One region of the Paenibacillus sp. FSL R5-0517 genome, then DNA from elsewhere that is predicted to be linked to it. Evidence: riboswitches for the same ligand, from Rfam matches in the RefSeq annotation. Region 1 holds a riboswitch; each other region holds the start of a gene.
What was found. Region 1 has a riboswitch for S-adenosylmethionine ahead of metA (homoserine O-succinyltransferase). Riboswitches for the same ligand answer to the same signal wherever they lie in the genome.

Region 1 (6,331 bases):
GTAAAGCACGAAAAATGATTTCCTTTTTAAACTAACTTGGGAGTGTGACTAACATGACGATCTTAGGCGCAATTGAAGCAGGCGGAACCAAATTTGTATGTGGTATTGGCACAGAAAACGGAGAAGTTCTGGAACGCGTAAGTTTTCCAACAACAACACCGGAAGAGACAATGGCTCAAGTGATTTCGTTTTTTGAAGGCAAAGGCATTGAAGCTCTGGGCGTAGGTTCATTTGGTCCGATTGATCCGATTGAAGGAAGCCCGACGTATGGCTATATCACAACAACACCGAAGCCACATTGGGGACAATATAACGTGATTGGCAAGCTCAAGGAGCATTTTGATGTACCGATGACATTTGATACGGATGTGAATGGTGCGGCACTTGGAGAAGCAACCTGGGGCGCTGCACAAGGTCTTGAGAGCTGTCTGTATATCACGGTGGGTACAGGTATTGGTGCAGGTGCTGTAGTTGGCGGTAAAATGGTCCATGGATTGTCACATCCAGAGATGGGACATATCATTGTACGCAGACATCCGGAGGATACATACGAAGGTTTCTGTCCGTATCATGGCGACTGCCTCGAAGGCCTTGCAGCAGGCCCAGCCATTAACAAACGTTGGGAGCAACCGGCTTATGAACTGCCTGCAGATCATAAAGCATGGGAGATTGAAGCACATTACCTGGCACATGCACTGATGAATTATGTTCTCATTCTCTCTCCACAGAAAATCGTAATGGGTGGCGGAGTAATGAAGCAGGAGCACCTGTTCCCGATGGTTCGTAGCAAACTGCAGGAGTTGCTGGCTGGATATGTTCAGCATCCCGCACTTCAATCCGAGATTGACCAGTATGTTGTTTCACCGGGACTTGGTGACAATGCGGGACTATGTGGTTCGCTGGCGCTTGCCAAACTGGCATTAAATAAGTAGATCAATAAGGGATTGACGAATTTTACCATTGTGGTATGATATGGGCAACAGCATAGTACGGTTAATGAGGAAGCACCTCTCTTGCATGGATTTTGCAGGAGAGGTGTTTTTTTGTGCTGCCTTTAGGTAGTGTAGCTAACCCGTTTAGGCTGAAATGTTAAAGGGAGGGAACGGAGATGGAAGTCATTTTCATGAACAGATTGTCCAGAATGTCAGATCAAAATGCAGAGTATGCACAGCTATGGATTGGGGAAGAGGAGGATGGTTGGCAGCTGGGATGGAGTCGCTACGAGGAAGGAGAACGTGAGGACAGCATCTGGTATGAAGGGACTTCTTGGGAGGAACTGCTTCATATTTATCGTCATCAGCTCGCCATACAGATGAGTGAGGGATACCGACCGCAGTTACAGGGGTTATTTCATGAGAATGATGATTTGAAGTTGCGCAGTTATGGTGGGCAGCGACTCCATTGTTACAGTGAGTTATACGGCAATGAGCAGTTATATACGGATTTGTGCGCCTGGCGTAGAAAGAGAGCCGTGTCTGACCGGAAGGCACCGTATTTTATTGCAACGAATCGTCTGCTGCGTTTGATCAGTGCCTTTGTGCCGCAATCGATGGATGAACTGATGCAATTGCCGGGCGTAGGGGAGAGCAAAGCGACCGACTATGGTGCGGAATGGATGGAGATTACGAACGGGTTGGAGCGTTCAACGACATTCCCGCTTGAATGGGTGTACACGGCGCTGAAGGAAGAAGAGTATGAGAACTGGTTATACAAGCAGAGAGAGCAGAAGTACAAACAGGAACTTGATAAGTTCACCACGCGCAAGCAGGTGCTTGAAGGCATGAAGGAAGGGCATACGTTAGAAGAAATCGTTAATCGATCCGGATTATCCCGACGCGAGTTGATTGAGCTGTTAGAGACACTGGATCTCGAAGGTTATGACACCGATTGCCTTCTTGATGTGGAGCTTGCTGTGATGCCAGAGAACGAACAAGAGGCTGTATGGAGTGCATATGAGGAGCTGGGAGATACGTTCCTGAAGCCAGTATTACATAAGGTGTATGGAGCGGAGAAGCCCGACGGAGGAAGTCTGGAGCAGGTCTATGAAAAACTGCGCATGATTCGCATCCGCTTCCGTCGGCATGCAGAGACAGAGCGGAATGTAAGTTAGTTGCAGGGTATAGAAAAAGACGACGCGTTCCTCCAAGAGGAGCGCATCGTCTTTGTTATTTCGTACGAGTTCATACCCAGTCTTTTTTGCGGAAAATGAAGAACATGCTCAGGCCCAGTGTAACCATCAGGCCAATTACAACAAAATAGCTGTATTTCCAGTTAAGCTCGGGCATATTCGTAAAGTTCATACCGTATATTCCGGTAATAACCGTCAGCGGCATGAAGACCGTGGTAATGGCGGTAAACACACGCATGATCTCATTCGCCCGGTTCGCTATACTGGATTGGTAGGCTTCTCGCAAGTTGCCCATCAGGTCGCGATAAGTCTCAAAGGTTTCCGAAATTTTTACGGCATTTTCATAGATGTCACTGAAATACTTTTGCAGTTGATCATCGATGAGACGCAGATCTTTTTTGTTCAGTGTGTTAATGACCTCTTTCTGAGGTCCAAGGACTTTTTTCAGCCACAGAATCTCACTGCGCAGCCCGATGATTTCATTCAGATGTGACTTTTTGGTATGCATCAGAATGTCTTCCTCAAGCTTCTCAATCCGTGCTTCAATTCGGTCACCTACGGTGAAATAATTATCAACAATCAAGTCAACCAGCAAATAGAGCAGACGATCCGGTGTACTGATTTCCTGTTCCCACAGGATTGGTTTCAGTGTGCGCAATTCGCTGACCTTTTGCTTCGTAACACTAATAATAAAATGTCTGCCAAGGAACAAGTTGACTGCACGCAGAAAAATCTCTTCATCATCGAAACGTATGCTATTGATTACAATAAAATAATGGTTCTCATAAATTTCAATCTTCGGACGTTGTTCTTCGTCACTAAGACAGTCTTCCACAGCCAGATCATGCATCAAGAACAGCGGTTGAAGTACCGCCAAATCGTCTACATCTGCATCAATCCAGTAAAATCCTTCCGCTGGTGGAGTCAGCGCCTGCTGAATATCGTCCACCGGAATAAACACACCGTTGTTTACCAACCGGATTTTCATCGTTAATCTACTCCTTCTGCACCCGCCAACTCGGCGGATATTATCATTATGGGCGCAAAAAGAACAAATCAGCCGGTCGGCAGCGGAGCCTGGAGATCAGGGCTGCGTTCACTATATAATCAAACGGAAGTCACGTCCCGCTGCCGGCATGCTGATGTCAATTCTCTATGCAGTTTGTCGGAATTCGGCTGCCAGTCAGGCCTCGGGTCGCCATCCATTTAATATGTCACCTCTCACATAAGGGTTTATAACACCTTGTTTAGTATACCGCTGGTACAAGGTGCTTTCAAGCGCAAAAATGTGTCTATTTCGCGCCCTGAGGCAGTGTATGACAACGGATGAAGAACGGTTCCGATCTGGACAGCAGACAGAGAACTGCACCTTGACGTAAGGGCATTAATGTAATAAAGTAGACGGTGAACCATATTAAATTACAATCTAATACAGCGAAATCTTATCAAGAGTAGGTGGAGGGACTGGCCCGATGAAACCCGGCAACCGGCGGTATACCGCACGGTGCTAATTCTTGCAGCGACCTAGTGTCAAGTGGCACTGTTGTAACTGAGAGATGAGAGAGGCGCATATCTATTTACATATGACCTTTCTCGAAATCCGAGGAAGGTCTTTGTCATATGCCCCGACTTCTCAGCAGTGATTTTCGCTAAGGAACTTGAGGTTGTTTGTAACGTTGGATGAAAGAGCAATTCAATGTTTTTACAAGCTCAAGGCAGTCTGTCACTGTATTGATATGAAGACATCAAGCCAGTGGCAGTTGCATCTATCTATGCACAAGGAGGAGTTAGACTTACCATGCCAATCAAAATTCCGGATACTTTACCAGCAAAAGAAGTACTTGAAGGAGAGAATATCTTCGTCATGGATGAAACTTCTGCATACCAGCAGGATATTCGTCCACTCCGTATCGCTATATTAAACCTGATGCCGACAAAGGAAACGACCGAAACACAATTGCTTCGTCTGGTCGGAAACACGCCTATTCAGGTGGATGTTGTTCTCGTACACCCCAAATCCCATACGTCGAAGAATACGTCTCAGGAGTATTTGGATCTGTTCTATAAAACCTTCGACGAGATTGAACACCGACGTTTCGATGGCATGATTATTACGGGTGCCCCGGTGGAACAGATGGATTTCGAAGACGTGAACTATTGGAATGAGATCCAGGAGATCTTCGAATGGACCAAAACCAATGTGACTTCAACCCTCCACATATGTTGGGCTTCCCAAGCAGGTTTATACCATCATTTTGATGTGCCGAAAGTACCACTTGATGAAAAGTGCTTTGGCGTTTTCCCACATACGATCAATAAACCACATGTTCCATTGTTGCGTGGATTTGATGAAGTATTCAACGTTCCACATTCCCGTCATACGGAAGTGAGACGCGAAGATATTGAAAAGAATGAAAATTTAGAGATTTTGGCTGAATCCGAGGAAGCGGGTATCTTCCTGGTTGCGACCAAAGACGGCAAACAAATTTTTGCCACAGGTCATGCCGAGTACGACCCGTTCTCATTAAAGTGGGAGTATGACCGGGATGTAGCCAAAGGATTGGATATTGCATTGCCTAGACACTATTATCCAAATAACGATCCTTCCCGTGTGCCACCGGCTACCTGGCGCGCTCATGCCAACTTATTATTCTCTAACTGGCTCAATTACTATGTGTATCAAGAAACACCTTACGATATTGGCCCGCAAATCTAATCGAGATTACAGGAGGATGCAGCAATGGAAGACAACAACAAGTTGAAAATTGAAAGCCGCTTAGCACAAATAGGGTCCATCAATGAACCGGTAACAGGCGCCATTAACTTTCCGATCTATCAATCCACTGCGTTTCGCCACCCGAAGCTAGGACAAAGCACGGGGTTTGATTATATTCGTACGACGAATCCAACCCGTAAAGTGTTGGAAGAAGCGGCTGCAGCGCTGGAGTCCGGTGATGCAGGGTTTGCCTGTAGCTCGGGTATGGCCGCCCTGCAAACGATTTTTGCCATGTTTGGTCAAGGAGATCATCTTATAGTATCGCTGGATCTGTATGGTGGAACCTATCGCCTGCTCGAACGCATTTTGTCCCGTTTCGGTGTAACCGCAAGTTATGTGGACACGAATGACCTGGCAGCACTGGAGAAGGTTCGTCAGCCAAATACCAAAGCCGTATTTATTGAGACACCTACCAATCCATTGATGATGATCACAGATGTGGAAGCCGTTGCTTCCTGGGCGAAAAAGTACAGCCTGTTGACCATTGTTGACAACACGTTGTTGACTCCATTTTTCCAACGTCCGATTGAACTGGGTGCCGATATCATCATTCATAGCGCTACCAAATATCTGGGCGGACACAATGATGTGCTGGCCGGACTAATTATAACCAAGGGTGAGGCATTATCTGCAGAGATGGCGTTCCTGCATAATTCCATTGGAGCGGTATTGTCTCCAAGTGACTCCTACCAGTTGATGAAAGGGATGAAAACGCTGGCTCTTCGCATGGAGCGTCATGAATACAATGCGCTTACCATTGCCAAATACTTGCTTGAGCATCCAGCGGTGGGTGAAGTGTATCATCCAGGCCTGTCCGATCATCCGGGGTATGAGGTGCAGAATAAACAATCCACAGGTAACACAGGTATTTTCTCTTTTAAAGTAAAGGATGCACGTTACGTTGAACCATTGCTGCGTCATATCAAACTGATTGCTTTTGCCGAAAGTCTCGGTGGAGTGGAATCACTCATGACCTACCCAGCGGTACAAACGCATGCGGATATTCCGCTTGAAATCCGTGATGCTGTAGGTGTCGATGACCGACTGCTCCGGTTCTCTGTAGGCATTGAACATGCGGATGATCTGATTGCAGATCTTGGCAATGCTCTGACAGCTGCACAACAGGAAGTTGAAGGAGGCGTGCACTCATGAGTGAGTCCAACAACAAGCCCAATTCTGAATTGAAATTTGATACCAAATTGCTTCATTTTGGTGATGAAATTGACAAAACAACTGGAGCCTCCAGTGTGCCAATCTATCAAGCCTCAACCTTCCATCATTTTGATATCTTCAATCCGCCTCAACATGATTACAGTCGTTCGGGTAATCCGACACGTCAGGCTCTGGAAGATTACATCACACTGCTGGAGGGCGGAGCGCGAGGATTCGCCTATTCATCGGGGATGGCTGCGATCTCCAGCGTGTTC
Region 2 (6,331 bases), 3.1 Mb from region 1:
CCAGATTTCCCGGGCAGCACCCGGAATGGAACGGACAATCTGCAAGAGGGATCCGTGATGCTGTTCGCTGGAAGGATCGGTTCTGGTGGAAGTCATGATGTGACATCCTTTCATGATGTTCTGGGTTTAAATTCACAGACCATGTGGTTTATTCTAAGTATGCACTGATTATTTGACTTCCACTCGCCAATTTGCTTCACTTAGGATAAGACAAGGTACAGAAAGGGAGATGAACCGAATGGAACAGATTACTTCCAAACCGGCTTTTGATGTAGCCATCCAATCCCCACGTTTGACGATTGCCGTATTCAAGGCAGACTGGTGTGGTGACTGCAAATACATCGATCCGTTTATGCCTGAGGTTGAAGAGAAATATGCACGTGAACTGACATTGATTGAGGTCGACGTGGATCAGGTTGGAACGGTTAGTGAAGAGCAGAATATTCTTGGCATTCCGAGCTTTGTGGCGTATACAGATGGGCGCGAACTCGTACGGTACGTGAACAAGCTGCGCAAGTCGAGAGAAGAGATTGAGCAGTTCCTAGATCGCGCAGTTGAAGTGTACAACACGATCCATAAATAAAGTTATATAAGTTATATTTACACTGCCACTACGATGCCAGAATAACCTTCTGATCGCTGTTATTGTGTAAATGTTTCATTGAACTTATATAAAAGTATGACAGGTTCATGTTGTAAAAGGGTATACTAGATGAAACGCCATTTCTCTTGAAATAGGGAAATGGCGTTTGTGTGTTCGACACGTTTCTATGTTAGAAATTTGATGTACATATCCCCAGTGACCTATGGGTCATTATTTCATCAGACGTTAACATTTTGTCACAAAGCGCGGACGTCAATGAACATTTTATCCGGTATAATGAATTTAGTTGTGAAATAAGTGTCAAAGTATCGAAACAAGCGGAGAATATTCTTCGCCATCTTAAACCAACAGCGGGTGAGAAAAAATTGAAACACTTAACTTTATTTAAATGGTTAACCGTATTAACCTGTCTTGTCATGTTTCTGGCCACTTTTGGTGGAGGCATCGTAACCAAAACGGAATCGGGCCTTGGCTGCGGAACGGAATGGCCTTTATGTAACGGGAAACTCGTTCCGGCACATACTGTGGCTTCACTTATTGAATATTCCCATCGCGCTGTAAGCGCACTGGCTGGATTGTTGTCCATTGCCTCGTTTGTTGCTTTTCTGCTGTTTGGCAAGTCACGTCGTGACCTGCAATTGTTTTCTTTCTTAACCCTGGTATTTGTTATCGTGCAGGGAATCATGGGGGCTTTTGCCGTTGTCTTCTCCCAATCTTCAGCAGTCATGGCACTGCATTTCGGCTTTGCACTGATTGCTTTTGCCAGTTCCCTGATGATGGCGCTGGGCATAAGGCAGGAGGCAAAAGATGGCGGATTGGAGCGCCTGAATAAATACCCTCGGGTGAGTAAAAAATTCAGGAATCTGGTCTGGTTCTCCACTATTTACACATATCTCGTGGTATACACGGGTGCATTTGTGAGCCACACGAATTCTGCTGGCGGATGTTCCGGATTTCCGCTCTGTAACGGGCAGATCATCCCTGAGCTCTCAGGAGGGGTAGCGGTTGCTTTTGCTCACCGTGCAGCAGCAGCGTCGCTCGTCATTGTTATTGCAATTCTGGGTCATTTCGCTTACCGTAATCATCCGGACAACAAGGAAATGCGTACCCTTGGCGTGGTATCCGTTGTTCTCATCCTGATGCAAGTCGTGATTGGTATTTTCATGATGGTGACAATGAACCGCCCGGAAGTATATATGTTCGTAGCTCTCGCTCATATGCTGGATATCGCCATATTGTTCGGAGTTTTAACGTATATGAGTTTCCTGGTGTACAAGCTACATCGACCGGTTAATCGGTTCTAGATACAGATACAGTTCTCTTGAAGGTACTCGGCCTAATATGAAAGTCCACCATCCAGTGATGTACATCATTGGACAGGTGGACTTTGTTTGATGTCAGGGGGATCAGGGCAACCTATGGCAAGCAGCAATTACGGAATGGATGAAGTGTTACGGTGATGAAATGTTGATTCGGAAAAGAGGAGGTTAAATATGCTGCGAACGTTGTTGGGGGAAAAACCGCGTATAAACGAAGGTAAATTGAAGGAAGCGATGGACTCCATGGCGCATACACTTGAGCTCTTTCAGCGGCAAATGCATGTGGATCATGATCCCACGCATGACTATCGGAAACTGTATGTGTGGACTCAGGGACTCATCTCCTCACTGGATGAACTGGAGCAAAGCAGCTTCGCTGCAGCTCATTTTCGCAAAAAGGTCGTTGCAGGCTCAACGGACGACATGACGCCGACTGAAAAAGCTGAGTATGCCCGATATGTGTATTTCTACAAAGATGGCTTCATCCGCTGCTTTGCCATTTTGGATAAAGTCGGGACCGTATTGAATGAAATATTCCAGCTGAATACTTCAAATACAAAAGCGCATTTTTCTTATTTTACGGTGTTAAGGCAGTTCGATTTTGCGAGGGAGCATCATGATCTTGCATTGAAATTAATTCAGATCAAGGACTCATATCGGGAGCCGATGAGCAAGCTGCGCAAACGACGTAATATGGAAATTCACTACATGAACTCGGAAATGCACGATGACCTGTGGCAGTTACACCAGACCTTGCAAGGTAAAGTAAAGTTGGAGGATCTGAATCAGCATGTGCAGGAAATGCGTCAGGGCGTGGATATGGTCTGTGAAACGTTAACAGCCTCTTATCGTTATATCAATAAAATATGGCAAAGAAATAATTCCCTTTGACAAATCGGAATACTTGGAATATACTGAGTTTCAATTAGAGTGTTACAATGACGAATAATGAACTGATATTTCTCAAAAGTTACATTCACATTATAAAGCATGAACTACATGAACTTATAAAATCCTACAATAACATATTTCTTATCGAGAGCGGCGGAGGGACAGGCCCGATGAAGCCCGGCAACCGATTTGTAATGACATGATACATGTATCATTCGTTATAGATGTTAGGTGCTAATTCCTACAAAATGGTGCAAGGCACGATTTTGGCAGATGAGAAGGTATATTCTTTCACGTAAAGAGCCCTCTTTGTTTCTGCAAAGGGCTCTTTTTTGTACTTTAAGGGGAGTTTTCCTTTAGATCGGGTAAAGATACATGTAGGTGGTTGGAAAGGGGCAAGTGCGATTGATTGAATTAAAAGGATTAACCAAAACGTACGGCAAAGGAAAAAAGTCGACAACAGCGTTATCCGAGCTGAATTTGAACATCCAAAAGGGTGAAATCTACGGCGTTATTGGCCATTCCGGAGCGGGTAAAAGTACACTGATTCGCTGTATTAATTTGCTGGAGCGGCCTACGGAGGGTGAAGTATGGGTTGACGGGATCAATCTGACTGAACTGAGCAAAACCGAATTGCAGCAACAGAGACGCAAGATCGGGATGATTTTCCAACACTTCAATCTGTTATCCTCTGCAACGGTATATGATAATGTGGCTTTTCCACTAAAGCTTGTGAATACACCCAAGGATGCCATTGATCGCAAAGTGAAGGAAATGCTCAATCTCGTTGGTCTGGAGAACCATAGCAACAAATATCCAGCTCAATTATCAGGTGGACAGAAACAACGTGTGGGGATTGCCAGAGCACTTGCGAGTGATCCGAATGTACTTCTCTGTGATGAGGCTACTTCAGCGCTTGATCCGCAGACGACAAATTCAATTCTGAAGTTATTGCTCGACATTAACGAAAAGTACAACCTTACCATTGTGCTGATTACACATGAGATGCATGTCATTCAGAACATCTGTGATAAGGTGGCTGTCATTCATCAAGGTGGCATTGTGGAACAGGGACCTGTAACCGAAGTGTTCCTGAAGCCGCAGCATGCGATTACGCGGGACTTCATGATGCGTGACCATGAAGCTGGACTGGCTCTGGAAGAGACTGCTCTGGCAAATGCAGGCATTGAATTGCAGGCAGGTGTTGCATCGAAACTTGTGAAGATATCCTTTCTGGGGAACAAAACGTATGAAGCGATTTTGTCCAGGACGGTTCGCAAGACGGGTGTGGATTTTGCCATCCTGCAAGGGACAATCTCTACGATTAAACAGGTTCCTTATGGTCAGCTGACCGTTCGGTTCGAAGGTGATTCCAATGCGATTGATCGGACGATATCCGAATTGACCGCTGAGGGACTTGATGTGGAGGTGCTTCGTTAGATGGATTTTTCAACAGTTCGTTGGGAAGAGGTTGGTAAAGCTTCCATAGAGACACTGCAAATTTTGGGTGTATCAGGCCTATTCACCGTTATCTTTGGTTTACCACTCGGAGTTCTGCTGTTTATGACAGCCCGATCTGCTTCGATCAAGTCACGGACGGTGTACATTATATTGTCCTTGATTGTAAATATTTTGCGATCAGTTCCATTTATCATATTGATTGTTGCTCTTATTCCATTCACTCGTATACTTGTCGGTACAGCTACGGGGGTTCTTGGTGTTATACCTCCTTTGGTTATTTCAGCAGCTCCTTATTTTGCTCGATTGGTGGAGACAACGTTGCGAGAAGTTGACCGTGGTGTAATTGAAGCGGCGCAGTCAATGGGGGCATCGACCGGACAGATTGTAAGACGGGTGTTGCTGCCTGAGGCGTTACCTGGTCTGGTTGCTGGGATAACCATTACCATCGTTACGCTTGTCTCCTATACGGCGATGGCGGGCATGGTTGGTGGTGGTGGACTGGGAACGCTGGCAATCAACTACGGATATTTCCGTTATCAAAATGAAATCATGATCATATCCGTAGTGTCGATGATTATTCTCGTGCAAATTCTCCAGATGGCTGGAGATCGGTTAGTTACATTTTTCACCAGGAAATAACACATAGATAACATGTTGGCTGTGCAGTCATTCAAACGCCACATGAAAAAATGATTAGAGAAGGGGTTTTACACATGAAAAAATGGTCATTCGCTCTACTTAGTCTTATGCTGATTGCGGTTCTCGCAGCTTGCGGAAACAACAAGGATGCCGATAGCGGCGCAGACAATTCAGCAGGTGCACCACGCACGGTTGAATTGAAAGTGGGAGCTTCACCTACACCACACGCTGAGATTCTGGAGAGCATCAAACCTGAACTGGAAGCACAAGGCATTCGTCTGCAAGTCGTTACGTTCAATGATTATGTACAACCCAACCAGCAACTTGCTGATAAAAAATTGGATGCAAACTTCTTCCAGCACCAGCCTTACTTGGACACCGAGAATAAAGAACGTGGATTCAACCTCGTTGCTGTAACTCCTGTTCATGTTGAACCTTTTGGCGGATACTCCAAAAAGATTAAGTCTTTGGATGAATTGGCTGACGGCGCAAAAGTAGCCATTCCAAATGACCCATCCAATGGTGGACGTGCATTGTTGTTGCTCGCGAAGGAAGGCATTATTACGCTGAAAGACAATACAAATATCACATCTACGATTCAGGATATCACAGCCAATCCGAAGAACCTGGATATCATCGAGCTGGATGCAGCCATGATGCCTCGTCAATTGGATGAAGCGGATCTGGTATTCATTAACGCCAACTATGCGCTTGAAGCCAACCTGAATCCGGCAAATGATGCCTTGCTGATCGAAGATCTGCAAGGTAACCCGTACGCGAACATTCTCGTTTCTCGTGAGGACAACAAGGATTCAGATGCAATTCAGAAACTGGCTGCTGCCCTGCACTCCGAAGAAGTGAAAACATTTATCAAAGAGCGTTATAAAGGTGCAGTTGAACCTGCAACTGAATAATTTAACGATATGTATGAGTTGAATGTATGAGTTGACGTGAACTGATAAGAAGAGGATGTCCCATAAGTCATGAATATGACGGAAGGACATCCTCTTTTTGCGTTATTAGCGCTTGTAGCAAGGTGCAATTTTTGAACAGCCACTCCCCAAGTCTGTGCTGAAGCATGGATCAACATAAGTCACAACATAGGTCAAAGTTTCTCTGATGTATCAGCATTGGAGTGACAAGATTGGCGGTAATATGATAATTCATTCTGATCAGCATGCTGCTGTTCATCTGCTTCTTGCAGGTACGTCCGCTCGGAGGGAGAGAGTTTTTCTTCATCTCCGTGTGAACTTTTGATTTTGTATCTGATCCAACCGATTAGTCCAAGAACGACAACCAAGATTAAGGCCCATCCTTTTTTGAGCAAAAGAAGAGCGCTAAATTTTTGGGAAGCCGTATACCCGATTCCGCCCATCAGAAGGCTGTTGAGCCCTATGGTCGAAGTTTTGTCAGTCGA
Region 3 (6,331 bases), 2.9 Mb from region 1:
CATTATATATTTGATTACGGTTGTCATGGTTGTAGGTAGCCTGTCCCTGGATGGAATCAAAACTCGAACCTGGCCAACGCTGGATTTGGTGAGAAGCTTCGAGATACAGGGATTAATATTCGAACGATTTGAATCCTTATTGCTGGTCATTTGGATTATGCAGATTTTTTCGACTACCGCGATCACACATTACTGTGCTTCGGTGGGTATTCGTGATTTGTTCCGTTCAAAAAAAATGAAGGGGATTATGTATGGTCTGCTTCCATTCATTTATGTGACAGCCATGATGCCCAAAACGGTGGATGATACTTTTGCACTTGGAGATATGCTGGGTAATGCATCTGTGTTTTTATTTGGCATTCTTCCTATGGTGTTACTGTTGATAAGTCTGATTCGCAAAAAAGGAGGCAAACATGCATGATGCCATTCCGTATGCTCTTACGTTTAGCTTCTGCCTTTTGTATTCTATTGACGCTGTCCGGATGCTGGAGCAGTCGGGAAATAGAGGATCTAAGTCTCTATGTTGGTCTTGGAATCGATGTCGGCAAAGAGACGGAATTCGAGAAAGACATCGCTGCTCAAGGAGGCTCATATCCTAAGAAGAACTATGTAACTGCCACGGTGCAGATCGCTCCGGGCTTCTCCAACAGTCAATCGAGCCAGCAATCCGGTTCTCCTTCTTCCGGCAAAACATCCTATGCCAATGAACAGCTCAGTGGAGATTCCATGTTGCAAATCTTCCGTCAGTTTGCGTTAAGGCGGGATCGACCACTTATTGGACATCATCTGAAAGTTATCGTCGTTTCCAAGGATATTGCCAAAAAATATGGTTTGGACCAATTGCTTGATTTTGTACTACGGGATAATGATATTCGACCGAACTGCCTGGTGCTAATCAGTCATCATTCTGCATTAGATGTGTTGACTTCACAGGACCCGTCTCGGATTCCGGCATTTTATCTCACAGGAATTACGAACAATTCGTACTTGTCCAACAAAATATTGGATCCTGTATTATTGTCTAAGTTAGATGCACAGATGCAGTCCGGTTCCAGCTTTCTGCTGCAAAATGTGTTGAATTCCCATGGAGAGGACAAGTTCTCTGGAGGTAGCATTTTTGATGGAAAAACAACGAAATTCATTGGAGAACTTAGTCAAACAGATCTTGAGGGTTTGTCATGGCTCAATTCCAAAAAAAAAGGAGGTGTCTTAAAAACACATAACAAGCAAGGATTCACCGTGGTATATGAAATCAAGAAGAAAAAGGTGAAAATTATTCCCAAGGTGGTCGGCAATGATATTTCATTCCATGTGAAGACTGAATCCGAAGGCTGGCTGATGGAGGATTGGCGCGCTCCCGAGGAAGAGGAAAAAGGTGAATATCTAAGAGAATTGGAAAAGGATTTTGCTGAGCTGGCCGAACAACAGATTCGTCAGGTGTTGTACAAACTTCAGCATACTTATAAAGTCGATGTAGCGGATTTTCGGGACAGCTTGCGTATTAAACATCCAAAGACATGGAAGAAAGTCAAAGGTGATTGGGATAAAATTTTCAGTACCGTGCCGATCACGTATGAGGTAAAGACCACTATTACCAATCCAGGGTCTTCCACAGAATAGCGAGATGTGCCATTTATGATATAAATATTGACACATTCATAATCAATCGCTATATTTATAAAAAATCATTTTCTTATCCAGAGAGGTGGAGGGACTGGCCCTTAGAAACCTCAGCAACAGATCTGAAGGATACTGTGCTAATTCCAGCGGGTGAACAGCCTGATAGATAGGAGCGTTTGTTTTTATTTGTCAGTAACGGCGCACTCTTTAGGAAGAGTGGGTCTTTTTTGTTTTTCTGGATGAAGAAGTAGGGAGCAGCAGGTATGGAGAACAACAACGACAAAGGGCATTTTCAGCGGAAAATGCAGGCACGGCATGTGGTCATGCTCTCTCTGGGTGGCGTCATTGGAACGGGATTATTCCTGAGCTCGGGTTATACGATTCAGCAGGCGGGACCACTGGGAACTATTCTTTCCTACTTGATTGGAGCGATCGTAGTATATCTGGTGATGCTCTGTCTTGGTGAACTGTCTGTTCATATGCCAGAGACGGGAGCATTTCATAGTTATGCGGCAAGATATATTGGACCAGCAACAGGCTACACGGTGGCTTGGTTGTACTGGTTAACCTGGACTGTTGCGCTTGGCTCTGAATTCACAGCCGCCGGTCTGCTTATGCAGCGTTGGTTCCCATCGGTAAATGTATGGATATGGAGCGCACTTTTTGCACTGATGATCTTTTTGTTCAATGCTTTAACGGTAAAACTTTTTGCGGAATCCGAGTTCTGGTTCTCATCTGTCAAAGTAGTTACCATCGTAATCTTCATTATTATCGGTGGTGCAGCCATGTTTGGGTTCATTCCCATGGCGGATGCTGAACCGGCTCCATTTCTATCAAATATTACCGCATCCGGGTGGTTCCCTCATGGGGCTACAGCGATATTGATGACTATGCTTGCTGTTAACTTTGCATTCTCAGGCACTGAGTTAATCGGTATTGCCGCCGGGGAGACGGAGAATCCAGAAAAGACGATTCCCAAAGCTATTTATACCACACTGTGGCGTTTGGTTATTTTCTTCATCGGAACGATTGTTATCTTGTCGGCCTTGCTGCCCATGTCGGACGCCAGTGTATTGGAAAGTCCTTTTGTAGCGGTAATGGAGCGGGTGGGTGTACCCTACGCTGCAGATATTATGAACTTTGTTATTCTGACGGCGATTCTCTCTGCTGCCAATTCGGGCCTCTATGCATCTTCACGGATGCTCTGGTCTCTGGCTGACAAAAGAACGATCTCTCCGTGGTTTGCCAAATTGACCAAGCGCGGGGTACCGCTGAATGCACTTCTGATCAGTATGGTGGGTGGTGCACTGGCTCTGCTGTCCAGCATTATTGCGCCAGGTACGGTGTATATTACGCTGGTCTCCATATCAGGTCTGGCTGTCGTTGCCGTATGGATGAGCATCAGCGCTTCCCAGTACATGTTCCGCAGACAGTATATCCGGGAAGGACATGCGGTCAAGGATCTGGTCTACCGTACACCACTGTATCCGGTGGTACCGATTGTTTCATTTATATTATGCCTGGCTTCATGCATAGGTATTGCCTTCGACCCGACACAGCGAATTGCGCTGTATTGTGGGGTTCCATTTATCGCAGTATGTTACGCAGCTTATTATTTGACAGAACGTGTGAATAAGAAAAGAGGACAAGTACATGACACAAACACAACCGACTAACCCCATAGAACAGATCCTTCGTGAACATCCGGTCATGATTCTGGATGGAGCGCTGGCGACGGAACTCGAACAGCATGGATGTGATCTGGATGATCCATTATGGTCTGCTCGTGTGTTGCTTGAGAATCCGGATGTTATTGTTCAGGTCCATACGGATTATTTTCGAGCAGGAGCCGACTGTGCGATTACATCCAGTTATCAGGCGACAGTGGATGGCTTCCGCAAGAGAGGCATCGGCGAGCAAGCATCGTTGGACCTGATTCGCAAGACGGTGGAACTGGCTGCACAGGCGAGAGATGACGTATGGGCAGAAGTGCAGGAAGACGGAGTTGATAATACGGAAGCCAAACTGGATGGTGATCTGGTCCTCGGAACAGCACAACAAACGTCTGATGTCTTGGGGACCGGGTGCTTGGCTCGGCCACGACCGTTGGTTGCTGCATCCGTTGGACCCTACGGCGCTTATCTAGCTGATGGATCGGAGTACATCGGTCACTACGGTGTATCAGATGAAACGCTGGCTGCATTCCATCGTCCGCGGATGGCCGCGTTGCTTGAAGCGGGTGCTGATATTTTGGCTTTTGAGACCATACCATCCTTGCAGGAAGCACAGGTGCTGGTTGATTTGCTGAAGGAGTTTCCTCATGCCTATGCCTGGCTATCCTTTTCATTAAAAGATGGGACAAGCATCAGCGAAGGTACGCCGCTTAAGACATGTGCACAGACGTTTGGCTCCGAGCCGCAGATTGCTGCGATTGGCCTGAACTGTGCTCCTATGGAAGTGGTGACGGAAGCCGTGAGTATTTTGAGCCGTGCCAGCGATAAACCTGTTATTGTGTATCCGAACTCGGGGGAAGTATACGATGCAGCAACGAAGACGTGGAGTGGGCAGGGTTCCTGTGGCAGTATGAGTGATGCTTCGGAACAGTGGGTTGCTGCGGGTGCACGGATTATTGGCGGCTGCTGCCGTACAACACCGCATCAGATTGACGAGCTTGCGAAGAAGTGGCGAAAATAAATCATATCATTATGAGAAGCCCTTTCACATCCTATAGAGGTGTGGAAGGGCTTTTTTATAATGTTAGAGAATCCTTATTAGATTATTCGATAACCAGCATACGTGGCGATGTTTCCCGAATGATCTGGGAAGAGAACCATGAGCCAAGACCTGCTGCAACGATGCTTAGGCAGGCGAACAGTATCATTCCACCCCAATGCAGGATCAGTGGAAGTTGCACGATACCATAACCGGAAAGGACCATTTCGAGCAGAAGAGGCAGTACATATACGCCAAGAAACATGCCTAGTATGGCTCCCATAGCGGATAGCAGGACCATCCCCATGGTGACTGATAACCGAATTTGACGGGATGTCATTCCTAGCGATTTGTATATCCCGTACGTTCTGCTCTCTTTGCGGATATTGATCCGGCAGGTACTGAAAATAATGATGAACGTCACAAGGATAAACATCAATCCAATCAGGCTCATCGGATAGATCAGGATGTTTGCAGCTTCCGCGTAAACCGAATCAAGCAATGTCTTCTGGGTGATTACCGAAGCGAAGTCCTTAAATTGCTCATTCAACTCCCCGACAACCTTATCCGCTTGTGCCATATTATTAACATTAATGAAGATAGCATCAAATTCACCATAACCCGGGTTCACACTTCTCATGGCATCAATGGTGATTCGACCTGAAACAGACATGTTGGCGATGGCCTGATAGATGCCTGTAATGAGGAATGTCCGCTTTTCTCCTTCAATATAGATGTCGATGAGATCACCTATATCTTTGTTCGATGTTTTGGCGATACTTACTCCAATGGCAATTTCGTTCACGTGCTGTGGGTTATTCCCTCTCAACGTTTCGAATCCAAGCTCCTGATAACTCCCGTCTAGTACACTCAAGTTAAGACTAATGGATTGACCCTTTACTGTTGCCGAAGACTCCGGGCTAATTACACCAGTGATGTTCCCTTGCCAGCCTACATTGCTTATCCTTGAATCCTCTTCTAACGCTTGCTTCAGCTCAGCCTTCGGGAATGTACTTCTGTTTACCACTACTGCTGCGATGTTGGCATTGTCATACCCCCATTTAGCTGCTGTCTGTTCAATTCCGATTATACTGGTCAGCAGCACATATCCTAAGACCAGTACAGAGGAAGCCATGGTGGTCAGTAAAAGTGTAAGAACAGAACTTTTGGTGTTTTTGAAAACATGTCGAAGTCCGAGGACCGCGGTCACAGGCATTCGTGTGAACCCGACCCAGTGTTGTGCCCATGGCGAATTCATTCTACTGGCCATCCGGCTGTGATCTGTTTCCGACATACCATAACGAATCGCCTGAACGGGTTGGATGCTGCGTGCTTTTTTGGCGTATAACACAGTAAACAAAATCACTAAAGCAAATAGAAGCACACCAGCCAGTATGGCCGCGTCCAACCCTTGGACTGGAATGTTCTGATTGTTCACTCGAAGAGAGGACGCGGATATATTAATGATCCACTTGGAGATCCATACGCTGAGTGCAAGTCCTGGGATAATGGCTGCGATAGATAGCATCGCATATTGAATAACATAGGTGCCTATCGTTCTCCGGGCAGTTAGCCCGAGTGATTTGAGAATACCTATCGTTCTGTAATTGGCCAGTATGGCATCCGAAATTGTGAACCCGATAGTCATCAAAGCGATGGAGAGCATGACAACGCCCATGAAGATCATAATGAAGCCAATAACCTGGTTAATAATCAGATAGAAAGAGGAGATCGCTTCGAACTCCATTTTGGATTCCAGAAACGGAGTTCCTGTCTCACGATTGTATCGTTCCCAATACTCCGAATTCATGCTGTAATCGTTAAAATGGATGCCGATCATGTGATGTTCGTTGCCTGCGAGTGTCGCGAAATCATGTTGATAGTCGGTAGGATTCATCCAGACCCGTGCTGTATTGGAGAAAGGGGCTCCGTATGGTACATCGATTACAATTCCGGACACCTTCAGATTCAGTGTACTTGAGCCGGTTTTGAAACCAAT

Region 2: it holds a riboswitch for S-adenosylmethionine, as region 1 does, so the genes downstream of both, MKX40_RS25490 (methionine ABC transporter ATP-binding protein) here and metA (homoserine O-succinyltransferase) in region 1, are expected to answer to the same signal.
Region 3: it holds a riboswitch for S-adenosylmethionine, as region 1 does, so the genes downstream of both, mmuP (S-methylmethionine permease) here and metA (homoserine O-succinyltransferase) in region 1, are expected to answer to the same signal.

The regions. Positions count from the first base shown of each region.
Region 1 is NZ_CP150235.1:1,948,910-1,955,240, forward strand. Features, by position in the region: gene MKX40_RS08790 (ROK family protein) at 54-932, shown strand; gene MKX40_RS08795 (HRDC domain-containing protein) at 1,109-2,110, shown strand; gene corA (magnesium/cobalt transporter CorA) at 2,181-3,116, opposite strand; SAM riboswitch class I at 3,568-3,691, shown strand; gene metA (homoserine O-succinyltransferase) at 3,927-4,844, shown strand; gene MKX40_RS08810 (PLP-dependent transferase) at 4,869-6,056, shown strand; gene MKX40_RS08815 (aminotransferase class I/II-fold pyridoxal phosphate-dependent enzyme) at 6,053-6,331, shown strand, end outside.
Region 2 is NZ_CP150235.1:5,718,469-5,724,799, reverse strand. Features, by position in the region: gene MKX40_RS25510 (DUF2515 family protein) at 1-96, opposite strand, end outside; gene MKX40_RS25505 (thioredoxin family protein) at 239-583, shown strand; gene MKX40_RS25500 (heme A synthase) at 970-1,908, shown strand; gene MKX40_RS25495 (Cthe_2314 family HEPN domain-containing protein) at 2,098-2,814, shown strand; SAM riboswitch class I at 2,953-3,094, shown strand; gene MKX40_RS25490 (methionine ABC transporter ATP-binding protein) at 3,220-4,254, shown strand; gene MKX40_RS25485 (methionine ABC transporter permease) at 4,255-4,914, shown strand; gene MKX40_RS25480 (MetQ/NlpA family ABC transporter substrate-binding protein) at 4,989-5,828, shown strand; gene MKX40_RS25475 (DUF2167 domain-containing protein) at 6,020-6,331, opposite strand, start outside.
Region 3 is NZ_CP150235.1:5,985,868-5,992,198, reverse strand. Features, by position in the region: gene MKX40_RS26795 (GerAB/ArcD/ProY family transporter) at 1-421, shown strand, start outside; gene MKX40_RS26790 (Ger(x)C family spore germination protein) at 418-1,620, shown strand; SAM riboswitch class I at 1,691-1,793, shown strand; gene mmuP (S-methylmethionine permease) at 1,884-3,296, shown strand; gene mmuM (homocysteine S-methyltransferase) at 3,274-4,314, shown strand; gene MKX40_RS26775 (FtsX-like permease family protein) at 4,397-6,331, opposite strand, start outside.